Regions from separate parts of the Burkholderia sp. YHN3-13 genome, predicted to be linked through region 1. Evidence: riboswitches for the same ligand, from Rfam matches in the RefSeq annotation. Region 1 holds a riboswitch; the other holds the start of a gene.
What was found. A riboswitch is a leader RNA that binds a small molecule or an ion and turns the genes downstream of it on or off. The one in region 1 is predicted to bind cobalamin.

Region 1 (7,568 bases):
GTTTCGCCGACCATCCCGAGATCGAGCGCATGCACGGGCGCGCCGCTCGCGCGCTCGAGCAGCATCGGATCGAGAAAGTCGGGCCCGGTCTTGAACACGCGTACGCGGCGGCCCAGCCGGCGGTGCAGCCGTGCAAGACCGGCCGTCACCGACGTCTTGCCCTGGCCCGACGCGGGTGCGCTGACGAACAGCGCGGGGCAGGCCGGCACGCTCAGAACTCCACGCCGCGCTGCGCCTTCACGCCTTGCTCCTTGTACGGGTGCTTGACGAGCCGCATTTCGGTGACGAGATCGGCCGCGTCGATCAGCGCATCGGGCGCGTGCCGCCCCGTCACGACGACGTGCACCGAAGCGGGACGTGCGGCGAGCGTCGCGAGCACTTCGTCGAGCGGCAGGTATTCATACTTCAGCACGGTGTTCAGCTCGTCGAGGATCACCATCCGGTAGTCGCCGCTCTCGATCATCCGGCGCGCCTCGTCCCAGCCCTTGCGCGCGGTCGCGATATCGGCGTCGCGGTTCTGCGTGTTCCACGTATAGCCGTCGCCCATCGTCACGAAATCGCACTCCGCGACCGCGCCGAGAAAGTCGCGCTCGGACGTATGCAGCGCGCCCTTGATGAACTGCACGACACCGAGCCGCATGCCGTGGCCGAGCACGCGCACGGCCATGCCGAACGCGGCCGTGCTCTTGCCCTTGCCGTTGCCGGTATTGACGATCAGCAGGCCCTTTTCCAGGGTGGCGGCGGCCTGCTTCTTCTCGTGGCCGGCGCGGCGGCGTTCGGTCATCCGCTGATGGGATTCGGCATCGGTCTTCATCGGAAATCGTCCTGTCGAAAGCGAAACAAAGGGTTCAGAGCGGGCCGGCGAGGGCAACCGTCACGCCGTCCCGGATGGATTTGGGGCCCAGCAGCCGGCCATGCGGCGCCGCGAGCTGCGCGCAGGGTTCGGCCACGCCCGCCACCCCGAAGCGCGCCAGCGCGGCGTCCGACGGGCCGCTCGCGGCCAGTTCGGGACGGCTCGCCAGCTGCGCCGCGTCGAACGCGACGAGCGGCCAGCCGCGGCGCGCGCACAGCACGCGCAGCGCCCGCGCACACGCCTTGTCGGCGAGCGTCGCGACGAGCGCCGGTTCGGCGGCCGGGTAACGCGCCAGCGCCGCCCGGATCGCGGCATCGAGCTGCGCGGCCGTGACGCCCGCGCGAAAACCGATGCCGAGCGCGACGCGCATCATGCGCGGCCGCCGAGCGCCGCACGCACGGCCGGGTCGTCGGCAAGCGCCGCGACGCGGCCGATCACGACGATGGCCGGTGAACCGATGCCGGTTGCGCCGACGCGTTCGACGAGCGTGTCGAGCGTCGCGAGGACCTGCCGCTGCTCGGGGCGGGTCGCATGCTCGATCGCCGCGCACGGCGTATCGCCGGGCAGGCCGCCGCCGCGCAGCGCGGCGGTGATCGCGTCGAGCCGGCGGATGCCCATGTAGATCACGATCGTCATGCGCGTGGCCGCCAGCGCGCGCCAGTCGGGCTCGTCGGCGCCCGCGCCGTGGCCCGTGACGAAGATCACGCCCTGTGCGGCGCCGCGCTGCGTGACCGGGATGCCGAGCGCGGCCGGCGCGGCAATGCCTGCGGTGATGCCGTTCACGATCTCGACCGCAAAACCCGCCGCGCCCAGCGCGGCCAGTTCCTCGCCGCCGCGGCCGAACACGAACGGATCGCCGCCCTTGAGCCGCGCGACGCTGCGGCCCGCCCGCAAGTGCGCGAGCATCGCGGCGACGATCGCTTCCTGCGGCGTCGACGCATGGCCGCCGCGCTTGCCGACGTGCTCGACCTGCGCGTCGGCGCGTGCATGGCGCAGCACGTCGGGATTCACGAGATCGTCGACGAGCAGCACGTCGGCCGCGCCGATCGCACGCACGGCCTTGAGCGTCAGCAGGTCGGCGTCGCCGGGGCCGGCGCCGATGAGCCACGCGCGGCTCATCGCACGCGGCACGGCACGCACCGTGTCGAAACAGTGGAAAGGAACAGGCGGGCGGCACATCGGCGGCCGGCGGGCAGGCAGTGCATGACGGATCGGACGAAGCCCGCGCGGACGCGGGCGGAATGCGCACCCCATCCGTCCCCCGCGGATCGGGCGTTCGGCGAGCATCGGGCTCGCCCCTTGCGTCGGCCGGTATCCGGGCTGGCCGCTTGCCAGGCCGCAGCCTTCCCGCCCGCTGAAGGGCAGTGGCATCGCGGGCGGCCTGGGCGCGTGCGCGGGGAGCGCGTCGCGCGGGCGGCGTACCGTTGCGGGGACAGCACAGGCCGGGCGGTCGTCCGCCTCCTGTTTCCCGTTTAACTGCATGCGCGGAATGCGCATGCGAGCACCGAACGCGGCGCATACGATAGCACAGCGGTTCGCCCGCGCGAACCGGCCACGGCCGGCCTCCGGCACGGTGCGCCGGCGGTGCGCAACGCAGTCCGGCGCCCCGTGCCGCCTTGACGCTCCCGGCCCCGCCGCCTACACTCGCACGCGTTTTGGTGCTCGCGCGTGCCGCTCCGGCGCGCGCAGTTAAACGGGAAACAGGGAGCCTGCCTGCACCGCAGTCGAGCCAACCTGTGCTGCCCTCGCAACGGTAAGCGAACGTGTCGCGCGCGAGCGCGATGCAGCGCCGCTTCGCCGCCTGCCGCGAGCAGGCGGACGACCGCCACTGGATGCCGCGCGCATCCGGGAAGGCGAAGCGGCGTGTTCGCCAGCCCGGATACCGGCCTAAACGTTGGGGTTCAGCGCCGCGGGGAGGCGGCGCATCGTCCACGGCCGCAGCAGGCCCGACGCCCGGGGTGTTCCGCTTCCTCCGCCGATCTGCCCCCCGCGCGAACGCGCCGGGCCGGGACGGCGAACGGCAGGCGGCGCGGGCAGGGCCGGCGGCAGCCGTGTTGGCATTCACGATGTCGACCGTTCGCAAGGAAGCACCATGTCCGATTCGTTGTTCCGCCCGTCGCGCGGTTGTTCGCGCGGATCGCGCGGCGGTCTGCCTGCGCGTCGCCCGATGAATGGCCTCGCCGCCGCCAACGCGACGATCCCGTCCTGATTCCCTCTTCGACACCGGACCTACCATGACCCTACGCAAGCTTCCCGTCACGATCGTCACGGGCTTTCTCGGCAGCGGCAAGACGACGCTGATGCGCCACATCCTGCAGCACGCCGCGGGCCGCCGCATCGCGGTGATCGTCAACGAATTCGGCGAGCTCGGCATCGACGGCGAGATCCTCAAGGGCTGCGGCATCGGCTGCGAGGACGCCGACGGCGCGCAGGGCGAAGCGTCGGGCCAGCTGTACGAACTCGCGAACGGCTGCCTGTGCTGCACCGTGCAGGAAGAGTTCTACCCGGTGATGGAGGCGCTCGTCGAACGGCGCGCGGACATCGACCACGTGCTGATCGAGACATCGGGCCTCGCGCTGCCGAAGCCGCTCGTGCAGGCGTTCAACTGGCCGACGATCCGCAACAGCTTCACGGTCGACGCGGTCGTGACCGTGGTCGACGGGCCGGCCGCCGCGAGCGGCCAGTTCGCGGAAAACCCGCAGGCCGTCGACGCGCAGCGCCGCGCCGATCCGAATCTCGACCACGAATCGCCGCTGCACGAACTGTTCGCCGATCAGCTGTCGTCGGCCGATCTGGTGATCGTGAACAAGGCCGATCTGGTCGGCGACGCGGAATTCGCCCGGATCGAAACCGCGATCCGCGACGAGATCCCGCCGCAGGTGAAGATCGTTCGCGCGACGCGCGGCGAGCTCGATCTCGCGATGCTGCTCGGCCTCGAATCGGCATCGGAAGAAACGATCCACCTGCGTCACGATCATCACGGCTCGGCCGACGACGGTGATCACGATCACCATCACGACGATTTCGACTCGGTGGTCGTGTCCGGCGACGCCGGCACGCGCGAGGCGACGATCGCCGCGCTGCAGCGCGTGGTCGAAGCGCACACGATCTACCGCGCGAAAGGGTTCGCCGCGCTGCCCGGCGCGCCGATGCGGCTCGTGATCCAGGGCGTCGGCCGCCGCTTCGACAGCTATTTCGACCGACGCTGGCAGGACGGCGAAACGCGCGCGAGCCGCTTCGTGCTGATCGGCGAGGATCTCGACGCGGCCGCGCTGCAACGCGCGTTCGACGCCGCGTGCGCGGCCGAGCCGCAACAGGCGTAACGCACGATGCATCTGCTGCGCACCACGCCGGGCGGCTTCGTCGACGATACGCAGGGCGTCGTCCGGATCGACCAGCAGCCGGCCGACATCGTGATCCTGAGTTCGGCCGACACGACGCTGTCGCTGCTCGCGAGTGTCGTGCCGCGGTTGCCGGCCGGGTTCCCGAGCGTGCGGCTCGCGAACGTCACGTTCCTGCGGCAGCCGGCGTCCGTCGATTTCTACGTCGATGACGTGCTGCGTCATGCGAAGACGGTCGTGATCGATCATCTCGGCGGCGAAGCGTACTGGCCGTACGGGATCGAGCAGGCCGTGTCGCTCGCGTCGAAGCGCGGGCAGCAGCTCGCGATGTTCTCGGGCGACCTGCAGGAAGATCCGAACCTCGTCGCGAAGAGCACCGTCACGCCGGCGCTGTGCCGGCTGTGGTGGCGCTATCTGCGCGAGGGCGGCGTGCACAATGCCGACGCGCTGCTGCGCAGCATCGCGTTCCATACGCTCGGTTTCGGCGCCGAACCCGAGCCGCCGCGCCCGCTGCCGGCCGCCGCGCTGTATCACCCGGCGCGCGACCGCGCGAGCGTCGACGACTGGCGGCCGCGCTGGACGCCCGGCGCGCCCGTCGTCGCGATCCTGTTCTATCGCGCGCACTGGCAGGCCGCGAACACGGCCGTGTTCGACGCGCTGGCCGACGCACTGATCGCCGAGGGGCTGAATCCGTTGCCGATCGCGGTGACGTCGCTGAAGGATGCGGTGAGCCGCGAAGTCATCACGCAACTTTGCGACACGCACGGCGTCGCGCTCGTATTGAACACGACCGCGTTCGCGGCCGGCGCGATCGACAGCCCCGAACACGACGTGCTCGCCGGCGACGCACCGGTGCTGCAGGTGATCCTGTCCGGCGGCAACCGCGACGCGTGGGTGGCCGACAACCAGGGCCTGCATGCGCGCGACATCGCGATGCATATCGCGCTGCCCGAAGTCGACGGGCGCATCGTCACGCGTGCGGTGAGCTTCAAGGGGCTCGCGTATCGCTGCCCGCATACCGAGGTCGACGTCGTGCGCTATCAGCCGGACGCCGAGCGGATCGCGTTCGTCGCGGCGCTCGCGCGCGGCTGGTGCCGGCTGCGCACGCTCGACAACGCCGACAAGCGCATTGCGCTGATTCTCGCGAACTACCCGCAAAGCGAAGGGCGGATCGGCAACGGCGTGGGGCTCGACACGCCGGCATCCGCGCTGCGCGTGCTCGCGGCGCTGCGCGACGCGGGCTACACGCTGGCCGACCTGCCGCCCGATGGAGACGCGCTGATCGCGCGCCTCACCGAAGGCGTGACCAACGACGCGGCCGTGCATGCATTGCGACCCGCGTTCCAGAGCTTCCCGCTGGCCGACTACATCGCGCGCTTCGCGCGGCTGCCGGCCGCCGTGCGCGACGCGCTGAACCAGCGCTGGGGGCCGCCCGAAGCCGACCCGACGCTGCGCCATGGACGTTTCACGATCGCCGGCTGGCGCGCCGGCAACGTGTTCGTCGGCATCCAGCCGTCGCGTTCGCGCGGCGAGAACGACTACGCGAGCTATCACGATGCGGATCTCGTGCCGCCGCACGCGTATCTCGCGTTCTATTTCTGGCTGCGCGATGCGTATCGCATCGACGCGGTCATCCACCTCGGCAAGCACGGCAACCTCGAATGGCTGCCGGGCAAGAGCGTCGCGTTGTCCGACGCGTGCTGGCCCGACCTGACGCTCGGGCCGTTGCCGCATCTCTATCCGTTCATCGTCAACGATCCGGGCGAGGGCAGCCAGGCGAAGCGCCGCGCGCAGGCCGTGATTATCGATCACTTGATGCCGCCGCTCACGCGCGCGGAAAACTACGGACCGCTGCAGGATCTCGAGCGGCAGGTCGACGAATACTACGAAGCGCTGATGGTCGACGCGCGGCGCGCGAAGCTGCTGCGCAAGACGATCCTCGCGACGATCGCCGAGCATCGCCTGCACGACGAGCTGAGCGTGTCGCCGCCGCGCGATGCGGGCGACGAGGATGCGCTGCTCACGCGCGTCGACGCGTGGCTGTGCGAACTGAAGGAAGCGCAGATTCGCGACGGGCTGCACGTGTTCGGCGCATCGCCGGCCGCTCGCCAGCGCCGCGACACGCTGCTCGCGCTCGCGCGTTTTCCGGTCGGCGATGGCAAGGGCGCGCGGGCGGGGCTGATCGGCGCGCTGGCGCGCGATCTCGCGCTCGGCGACGACTTCGATCCGCTGTCGGCGGACTGGGCCGCGCCGTGGGTCGGCCCACGCCCGGCGATCCTGCAGGCGCTCGACGCATCGCCGTGGCGCCACGCGGGCGATACGCGCGAGCGCCTCGAATGGCTCGCGCAACAATGGCTGGACGGGCTGTGCGCGGCCGACGGCGGAAACACGGGTGCCGACGCGACGCCGCCCGGCGAATGGCCCCACACGCTCGCGGTGCTCGGGCGCGTTCGCGCGACGCTGCTGCCCGCGCTCGACGCGTGCGGCGGCGAGGAAATGCGCCAGCTGCTGCGCGGGCTCGACGGCCGTTTCGTGCCGCCGGGGCCGAGCGGTTCGCCGTCGCGCGGCCGCCCCGACGTGCTGCCCACCGGACGCAACTTCTACTCGGTCGACACGCGGGCGGTGCCGACGCAGGCCGCGTGGTCGCTCGGCCTGAAATCCGCGCAGCAACTGATCGAGCGCCATCTGCAGGATCACGGCGACTATCCGCGCGCGATCGGCCTGTCGGTATGGGGCACGGCGACGATGCGCACGGGCGGCGACGACATCGCGCAGGCATTCGCGCTGCTCGGCGTCCGGCCGAAATGGGCGCACGGCAGCCATCGCGTGACCGACTTCGAGATCCTGCCGATCGAGATCTTCGACCGGCCGCGCATCGACGTGACGCTGCGCGTGTCCGGCTTCTTCCGCGACGCGTTCCCGAACCTGATGCACCTGTTCGACGCGGCCGTGCAGGCCGTCGCCGCGCTCGACGAGCCCGAGGAACTGAACCCGATCCGCACGCGCGTCGAGCGCGAGCGCGCGAAATGGATCGCGCAAGGGGTGACGCCCGACGAAGCGCGGCGCCGCGCCGGCTGGCGCGTGTTCGGCGCACGGCCGGGCAGCTACGGCGCGGGCTTGCAGGACCTGATCGACCAGCGCCGCTGGCAGACCGACGCCGATCTCGCCGATGCGTATCGCCAGTGGGGCGGCCACGCGTATGCGCAGAACAGTGCCGGCGACGCGGCGGCCGACGTCTTCGGCGAGCGGCTCGCGACGATCGACGTCGTCGTGCAGAACCAGGACAGCCGCGAGCACGACATCCTCGATTCGAACGACTACTACCAGTTCCAGGGCGGGATGACGGCGGCCGTGCGGCACTTGTCCGGGCAGCA
Region 2 (7,568 bases), on a different contig from region 1:
TCGGGCAGCCGGTGGCCGGCCTGCTCGGGCAGGTCGGCGCGGCGGTCACGTCGGCCGGATGGAAGGTGAGCGCCGCGTCGCCTCAGCCGCTCGTCGGCGGCGTCGGCACCCTTGTCCGGGCGGTCGGCAACACGGTTACCAACGTGGGCGGCCTCGTGAATCCGGGCGGCGCGAACGGTGCGGTGCCGATCTCCGGGCTGGTGACGAGCGTGGTCGGCGGCATCCCGGCGACCGTGCACGATGGTCCCGCGACCGGCACACCGGCGGGTGGTCTCGCCAATCCGCTTGCGCCGGTGACGTCGCTGGTCGGAGGCCTGCTTGGCGGCCTGGCCGGCAAGTAGCCGGTGTGCGTCGATCGCGGCGGCGGACAGCCGGCCTGTCATTGACGGGCCGGCTGGCGCCACGCGTGACCGGTCGATGGCGTTCGACGCGCGGCCGGTCGTCTGACCCTGATCGACGCATCATCCGCGCGTGTCACCGAGCTTCGATGGCGGTCGTGCGAGCCCGCGCGCCGGCAGCGGCGTCGACATCATGATCGACGTGCGCGTTTCGCCGTACAGGTTGATGCGTTCGATCAATTGTTCGAGATGGGTCATGCCGATCGCGACGAGCCGCATCACATACGAATCCGCGCCCGTCACGTGATGGCACTCGACGACTTCGGGAATCGTCTCCAGCAGCTTGAGGAACTTCGCTTTCGCCGGCTGCGGCACCGTGATGCCGATCAGCGCGCTCACCGGATAGCCGGCCGCGGCCGGATTGATCCGCGCCGTATAACCCTCGATGACGCCGGCCGATTCGAGGCGCTTCACGCGCTCCGTCACCGCCGGCACCGACAGGTGTACCTGGCGCGCCAGTTCCGTATAGCTGATGCGGCCGTTGGCCTGCAGCAGCGACAGTACCTTCCAGTCCAGATCGTCCATCGCGGCGGAGTTTTTAAGGTAGAGCTGCCATTTTTCCTTAAAAACCGCATTCAGCGGTGACCGGACTTTCCCTACGATGCCTGTTCAACCCGTGGATGCCACAAGGAGCAGGCGATGCTGTTCATCAAGTCCGTCGTGATGGGGCTGTCGATCGCGGTGCCGGTCGGCCCGATCGGCATGCTGTGCATTCAGCGCAGCTTGAGCCGGGGTTTTCGGGCGGGGTTCGCGACGGGCATCGGCGCCGCGTGCGCCGATGCGATCTACGGCCTGCTCGGCGCGCTGGGCATCGCAGGCATCGTTACCGCGTTCCCGATGCTGACCGTCGGCCTGAAAATCGGCGGCGGCGCATTTCTCGTCTGGCTCGCGTGGACCATCTTGCGTCAGCCGCCGGCCGAGGCGGCGCTGCAGCGCGACCTGCCGCGCACGACCGTGCTGCGGGATTTCCTGACGACGTTCGGCCTCACGCTATCGAACCCGATGACGATCCTGTCGTTCGTCGGGATTTTCGCGGCGCTCGGCCCGCTGTCGGGCACGCCCGGCAGCTCGGTCGGGCCTGCCGTGGCGTGGATGGTCGCCGGTGTGTTCGTCGGCTCCGCCGCGTGGTGGCTGTGCCTGAGCAGCGCGACCGCCGCGCTGCGCACGAAGCTGTCGCTCGCGTTCATGCACGGGCTGTCGCGCGTATCGGCGGCCGTCATCGCGGTATTCGGCGCGGTCCAACTGGTCGCAGGCGCGCGCGCGATGATCTAGGCGTCGTTCGACCGGATGGCGTCGATCGTCGTCCGGATATGGGCGAGCAGTTCGAGCATCACCGTTTTCCGAAAGTACTGGTTCATGCGCGTGCTGACGGCGACATCGGCCGGCAACGCGTCGATCGCACGCTGGACCGACAACAGATCGTCGGCGAGCCGAGCCGGCGCATCGGGCGGCCACCGGTCGAGCGCCGTGGCGATTTCGTCCGGCCAGAAACCGAACGCGTCGATGCCGCAGCATCCGGCGACGCAGTTCGTCTCCAGCGCATCGAGCAACGGCATGACCGCGGTCAGATACGGGTCGATTTCGACCACGCGCCCCTGGCCGCCCGCCAGATCGCCGACTTCGATCCAGCGATCCTTGCCGATGCTGATGTCGTCCTTGTGCGGTTTTCCGTTCATCGCCGGCTCAATTCAGGGCCCGGAAATGGGCATGCATGAAGCGTGCGATCTCCCGGGTGAGTTCGATATCCTCCGGCGCGCCCATGAACCCGCCGTGCGGCATGCCTTCGAACACATGCAGTTCGGTCGGCACTTGCGCGCGCCGCAACGCGCGGTGCAGGCGAACCGCGTTCGACAGGAACAGGTCGCGCGTACCGCTCTGGATGAACGTCGGCGGGAAGCCGGCCGAGAAATCGCCGAACAGCGGCGACAGATACGGATGCGCGAGATCGGCGCCGTTCGCGTAGAGCAGGTTGTTCGGCATCAGCGACGCCGGCAGCACGACGTCGACGAGCCGGTTGGTCTCGAAGCTGTCGCCGGATTCGGTCAGATCGGCTTCCGGCGACAGCAGGACGAGCGCGGCCGGCAGCGGCAAGCCTTCGTCGCGGGCACGCAGCACCATCGCGGCCGCGAGATTGCCGCCGGCCGAGCGGCCGCCGATGACGATGTTTTCCGGCGCGTGGCGCGCCAGCACGAACGCATAGGCCGCGATGCAATCGTCGAGCGCGGCCGGATACGGATGTTCGGGCGGCATGCGGTAATCGACGCCGTAGCAGCGAACGCCCAGGCGGTCGGCATGCATCTGCGCGCCGGCGCGGCATGCGGCGGCGCCGCCGACGATCAGCGCGCCGCCGTGCAGGTCGATGTACGCGCATTCGTCGGAAGCGGCCGCTTCGGGCGTCGCGACGTGCAGGTCCGCATCGCCGGCCCGGATCGTCTCGACGCTCGAACGCAGATGGCCAGCCAGTTGCCCGACCGCGGCCGTGTAATGCGCGTCGGCGGCCGCCTTCACGCGCATCCACGCGTCGACATCGTCCGGCGCGGGCATCACGTGCAGCGCATTCAGCGGCACGCCGTCGTCGCCGACCAGGCGTTGCAACGCGGCTCGCGCTTCGTCGCTGATCGAGGTGGGGAAGGGCACGACGCGGCTCGGCAGCACGACGCCATCGGGTTTGTCGTTCATCGCTTGAATTCCATCAGGCCCGTCATGCGGCTGAAGGCCAGTGGCGCAGCATCACGTCGAGCGCATCGAGGCTGCGCGACCACGATGCGTCGGAATCCGGTGTGCCGTGCGAGAAACCGCCGGCGCCTTCGAGCGTCACGTAGCCCATGAAGAAGCCGCCGAGCAGGCGGATCGCATGGGCCAGCTCGGCTTCCGGCAGGTCGTAGCTGCGCAGCACGGCCGAGGTCATCCTGACGAGCCGCCCGCCCGCGCTTTCGGCGGCGCGCTCGGGGCTCACCGGATGGCGCGCGGCCGCAAAGCGACCGGGGTGTGCGCGCGCATAGTCGCGATAGACGTTCGCGAGCGCGGTCAGCGCATCCTTGCCGGTGCGGCCGGCCAGCGCATCGGCGGCGCGATCGGCCAGCTCCTGCAGCGCGAACAGCGCGATCCGGCTCTTGAGATCGTCGAAACTCGGGACATGGGAATACAGGCTGGCCAGCTTGACGCCGAAATGCCGCGCGAGCGCCGCGCCGGTGAGCGGCTCGAAGCCGGTTTCGTCGGCGAGCCGTGCGCCGGCTTCGACGAGTTTGTCTACGGTAATGCCGGCACGCGTCATGACGAATACTATGGAAATTAGTCAAAAAACTAATTCTATTAGTTTTTGCCGCGAAGTCAATTTCCCGTACGCCGCCGGCCACGCCGATCCGCCCCGGCGCCCGCGACGCAGGCGCCGGGGCGACCGGTCGTCAGAACGTGTAGGTGACCTTGCCGAACGCGGTGCGGCCGAGCGTGTTGTAGCCGTACGCGGTCATGTATTGCCGGTCGAACAGGTTCGACAGCGACGCCGACACCGTCAGGTGCGAATTGATCCGGTACGACGCGCGCAGGCTCACCGTCAGGTACGACGGCAGATACGTCGTGTTGGCCGGATCGTCGAACGTCGTGCCGCCGTAGAGCAGCGATGCGCCCGTGCTCAGCGCGTGGAGCTTCAGTTCGTCCCACGTGTGGTCGACGCTGAGGCTGACCGTCTGGCGCGGCCGGCGGTTGAGCCAGGTCTGGTTGGTCTCGTCCTGCGGATTCAGGAGGCCGACGGCCAGACTCACCGGCGTCGAGCGGCCGATCGTCCCCTTGTACGACAGGTCGATGCCGCGGATGTGCGAGCGGCCGATGTTCATCGGCGAGAACGTTGCCGGGTTGTACGCGATCAGGTTGTTGACGTGCGTGTCGTAGACCGCCGCCGAGAACGTGCCGTACGACGTGTTCGCGTCGAGCGCGGCCTCGACCGACGTGCTGCGTTCCGGGCTGAGGTTCGGATTGCCGTAGCCGGGGTAGTACAGGTCGTTGAAACTCGGCAGGCGGAATGCGTTGCCGTACGACACGCGCGCGGTGTAGACCGGCGTGATCGCCCACGACAGCGCGGCGTTGCCGGTGTTCACGCCTTGCCCGGCGATGATCTCGCGACGCCCCGCGAGGAACAGCGTCACGCTGCCGAGCGTGGCCGACTGATGCAGCGAAAACGCCGAGTCGTTGCGCGTCGGTATGCCGCCGGGCGCGTCGATCGGCAGGAATGCCTGTTCGCGCGTGAAATCGTAGGCGAGCTTCGTTTCGCCCGACAGCGGCAGGCCGAACAGGCGGAACCCGTGCGCCTGATGGGTCAGCGACGTCGACGTGCTGATGCGCTGCGAATTGATCTGGTCGGTCGCGAGGGCCGGGTTGTCCGCGTAGATGAACTGGCGGTCGTTCGCATAACCGAACGACTGGTCGAACTGCGTATCGGGCGTGATGTCGAGATGAAATGCGATGCCGGTCGTCAGCTGGTGATCGAGCTCGCGATTCGCATAGCCGCTGTTGTCGTAGGACAGGTCGGAGCGGTGATACAGCGCGAACGTCGAGATCGACCAGTTGTCGCGCGCATAGCCGAGCCGCGCATCGAGATCCTGCGCGTGATACGGATTGCGGCCGGCTTCGTGACCGTAGAAGAAGGGCCGCGTCGCATCGATGCCGGCCGTGTTGTAGTCGTGCAGCCCCAGCGAGTAGGTGACACCGCCGAGCGCGGCCAGCGGCCCTGTCGACGGCAGGGTGCCCGACGTGCGGAACTGCGTGTCGAACGTCTTGTTCGATCCGCCGCCGAACGACACGGTGGTCTGGTTCGGCCGGTTGGCGGCGCGGCGCGTGAAGAGCTGCACGACGCCGCCCATCGCGTTGCTGCCGAACGATGCGGCGGCCGGGCCCGAAATCACTTCCACGCGTTCGAACGCGTCGGTCGGCAGGTCGGCCCACGGCGCGATGCCGGTGGTCGGCGAGCCGATCCGGATCCCGTCGATGAACACGGCGACCTGGCTGGCCGACGAGCCGCGGATGCTGACCGACGCGGACGAGCCGGGGCCGCCGCTCTGCGAGACGGTCACGCCCGGCAGCGTCGCGAGCGCCTGCGTGATGCTCGGGTCGGTCGACGACAGCCGGTCGAGATCTTCTCGCGTAAGCACCTGCGTCGACGCATAGCGCCGGTCGAACGATTCGGGCAGGTGCCGCGTGTCGGTCACGCTGATCGTCGGCAGATCGGCGCCTTCCGCGGGCTGGGCGGGCGGCTGGAGCGCGGTATCGCCGGCGGCATGGGCGAGCGGGGTGAGCAGCGCGGTGGCGGCGGATGTGGCGAGCAGGTAACGAAGGTTCATCAGACAGCGAGAGAAAGCGTGTGGCGCGTAGGGCGGTCGCGAGCGAAGGGCGGGCAGGTTGCGCATGCCGACGGCGTGTCGACGCGACGCTTCCGGCAGGGAAGCGGATTCGGGAACGAAGGACATCTGACGGATCCTGAGGTCGGGTCGTCCATGCAACGGGCGACCGCCAACGGCGGCGCTTGCGCATCGGGACACCCCGCCCGGTGCGGCTGCTGGACCTCGGGTCGATGGCAGGTCTCCTGGCTCGCGGGTCGTCATCCGTGCGGACCTTCCCGGTTTCCCAGTGGCGCGCAGTGGCACGGATTCGCCGCTCACAGTTGCGGGGGCAGCCGCAGATTCGAGTCGTTGCCCGTCCTGCGTTCCCTTTTGATCCCATCGCTGGGAACCATCAGCGCGCAAGGGTAATGGCGTGCGCTCCCGCACGTCAATTGCCGCGCCGCGCGAGGGTGCGAAAAAACGTCATTCTCCGGCAAGCGCTTTCCGAATCCTTTCGCTTGTGTGTTGGTGTCGCGTTTCTCGTCTGATGAATCGGGAGGAGCAAGCGGCATGCGAGCCGCGTCGTATCGAACGCGAAACCGTAGGTTGTCCGGTCGACGTCAGCCGGCGCGTTGAGCAGCCCGGGCAGCGGCACAGCGTTGTCGCGGCGCGGATCGCCGAGCCGCATGCCGGTCGGTCGCCGCGGTTGCACGATCGGCCAGCCGAACAGCTGCAGATCGCGGAACAGCCCGCACCGACGACATCCTCGCCGCACGCGATCCGTCGCTGCCGGCGTTCTGATTGCCGGCGGGGCCGGGCGCGGCAGCGGCGCCCGGCGCGCGCCGTTACATGTGCGTGCCGGCGTGCGCGCGGCCGCCCGGGTCGCCGCCCCGATCGGGCGGCGTATTGTTCTGATCGATCTTCGCGAGCACGAAGCCGGCGTGCGGCAACGCGCCGGGCGAGCGGTGCATCGCCTGCGCGACGACGTCGTGCGGCGATGCGGCGGGGAAACCGGATGACGTCGCGCCCGGTTGGGCGAACGCCGGAAGGGAGGCGACCGCCAGGGCGGCGGCGACGATCGCGTGCGTGTTCATGGTGGCTCCTTCACGACTGACTGCGCGACTGACTGCGGGCAACGTCATCAGTCTAGGGCGCGAAACTTAACGCGTCGTGAAGGTGCCATGGCGCACGGATGACAGGATGTTCATGTGCGCCGCGACGCTCAGGCCGGCGTCGACACCAGTGCGCAGAAGTTCTCGAGATCGACGTTGCCGCCGCTGATCACGACGCCCACGCGCTTGCCCTGCAGCGCGTCCTTCATCCGTCGCGCGGCGGCGAACGCCAGGCAGCCGGTCGGCTCGACGACAATCTTCATACGGGTGGCGAAGAAGCGCATGCAGTCGATCAGCTCCGCGTCGGTCGCGGTCAGGATGTCGTCGACGTCGCGGCGGAGGATCGGGAACGTCAGGTTGCCGAGGTATTGCGTCTGCGCGCCGTCGGCGATCGTGCGCGGCGTGTCGATCCGCACGATCGCGCCGGACCGGAACGATTGCTGGCCGTCGTTGCCGGCTTCGGGTTCCACACCGTACAACTTCGCGTGCGGCGACAGCGCGCGGGTCGACAGCGCGGTGCCCGACAGCAGCCCGCCGCCGCCGAGCGGCGCGAACACCGCGTCGAGCGGGCCGACTTCGTCGAACAGTTCCTTGGCCGCCGTGCCCTGGCCGGCGATCACGTCCGGATGGTCGTAGGGCGGCACCAGCGTGAGCCCGTGCCGTTCGGCAAGATCGCGCCCGATCTGCTCGCGGTCCTCGGTGTAGCGATCGTAGGTCACGACGTTGCCGCCATAGCCGCGCGTCGC

Region 2: it holds a riboswitch for cobalamin, as region 1 does, so the genes downstream of both, AC0KUR_RS14460 (TonB-dependent receptor domain-containing protein) here and cobW (cobalamin biosynthesis protein CobW) in region 1, are expected to answer to the same signal.

Annotation. Positions count from the first base shown of each region.
Region 1 covers NZ_JBVVNQ010000008.1:71,068-78,635, reverse strand. Annotated here, with positions in the region: gene AC0KUR_RS19460 (cobyrinate a,c-diamide synthase) at 1-209, opposite strand, end outside; gene cobO (cob(I)yrinic acid a,c-diamide adenosyltransferase) at 212-814, opposite strand; gene AC0KUR_RS19450 (cobalamin biosynthesis protein) at 849-1,226, opposite strand; gene cobA (uroporphyrinogen-III C-methyltransferase) at 1,223-2,032, opposite strand; cobalamin riboswitch at 2,143-2,378, opposite strand; cobalamin riboswitch at 2,493-2,758, shown strand; gene cobW (cobalamin biosynthesis protein CobW) at 3,088-4,176, shown strand; gene cobN (cobaltochelatase subunit CobN) at 4,183-7,568, shown strand, end outside.
Region 2 covers NZ_JBVVNQ010000005.1:101,029-108,596, reverse strand. Annotated here, with positions in the region: gene AC0KUR_RS14490 (collagen-like triple helix repeat-containing protein) at 1-341, shown strand, start outside; gene AC0KUR_RS14485 (Lrp/AsnC family transcriptional regulator) at 462-923, opposite strand; gene AC0KUR_RS14480 (LysE family translocator) at 1,038-1,670, shown strand; gene AC0KUR_RS14475 (DUF6331 family protein) at 1,667-2,074, opposite strand; gene AC0KUR_RS14470 (alpha/beta hydrolase) at 2,082-3,077, opposite strand; gene AC0KUR_RS14465 (TetR/AcrR family transcriptional regulator) at 3,100-3,672, opposite strand; gene AC0KUR_RS14460 (TonB-dependent receptor domain-containing protein) at 3,803-5,731, opposite strand; cobalamin riboswitch at 5,947-6,139, opposite strand; gene AC0KUR_RS14455 (hypothetical protein) at 6,556-6,804, opposite strand; gene AC0KUR_RS14450 (threo-3-hydroxy-L-aspartate ammonia-lyase) at 6,933-7,568, opposite strand, start outside.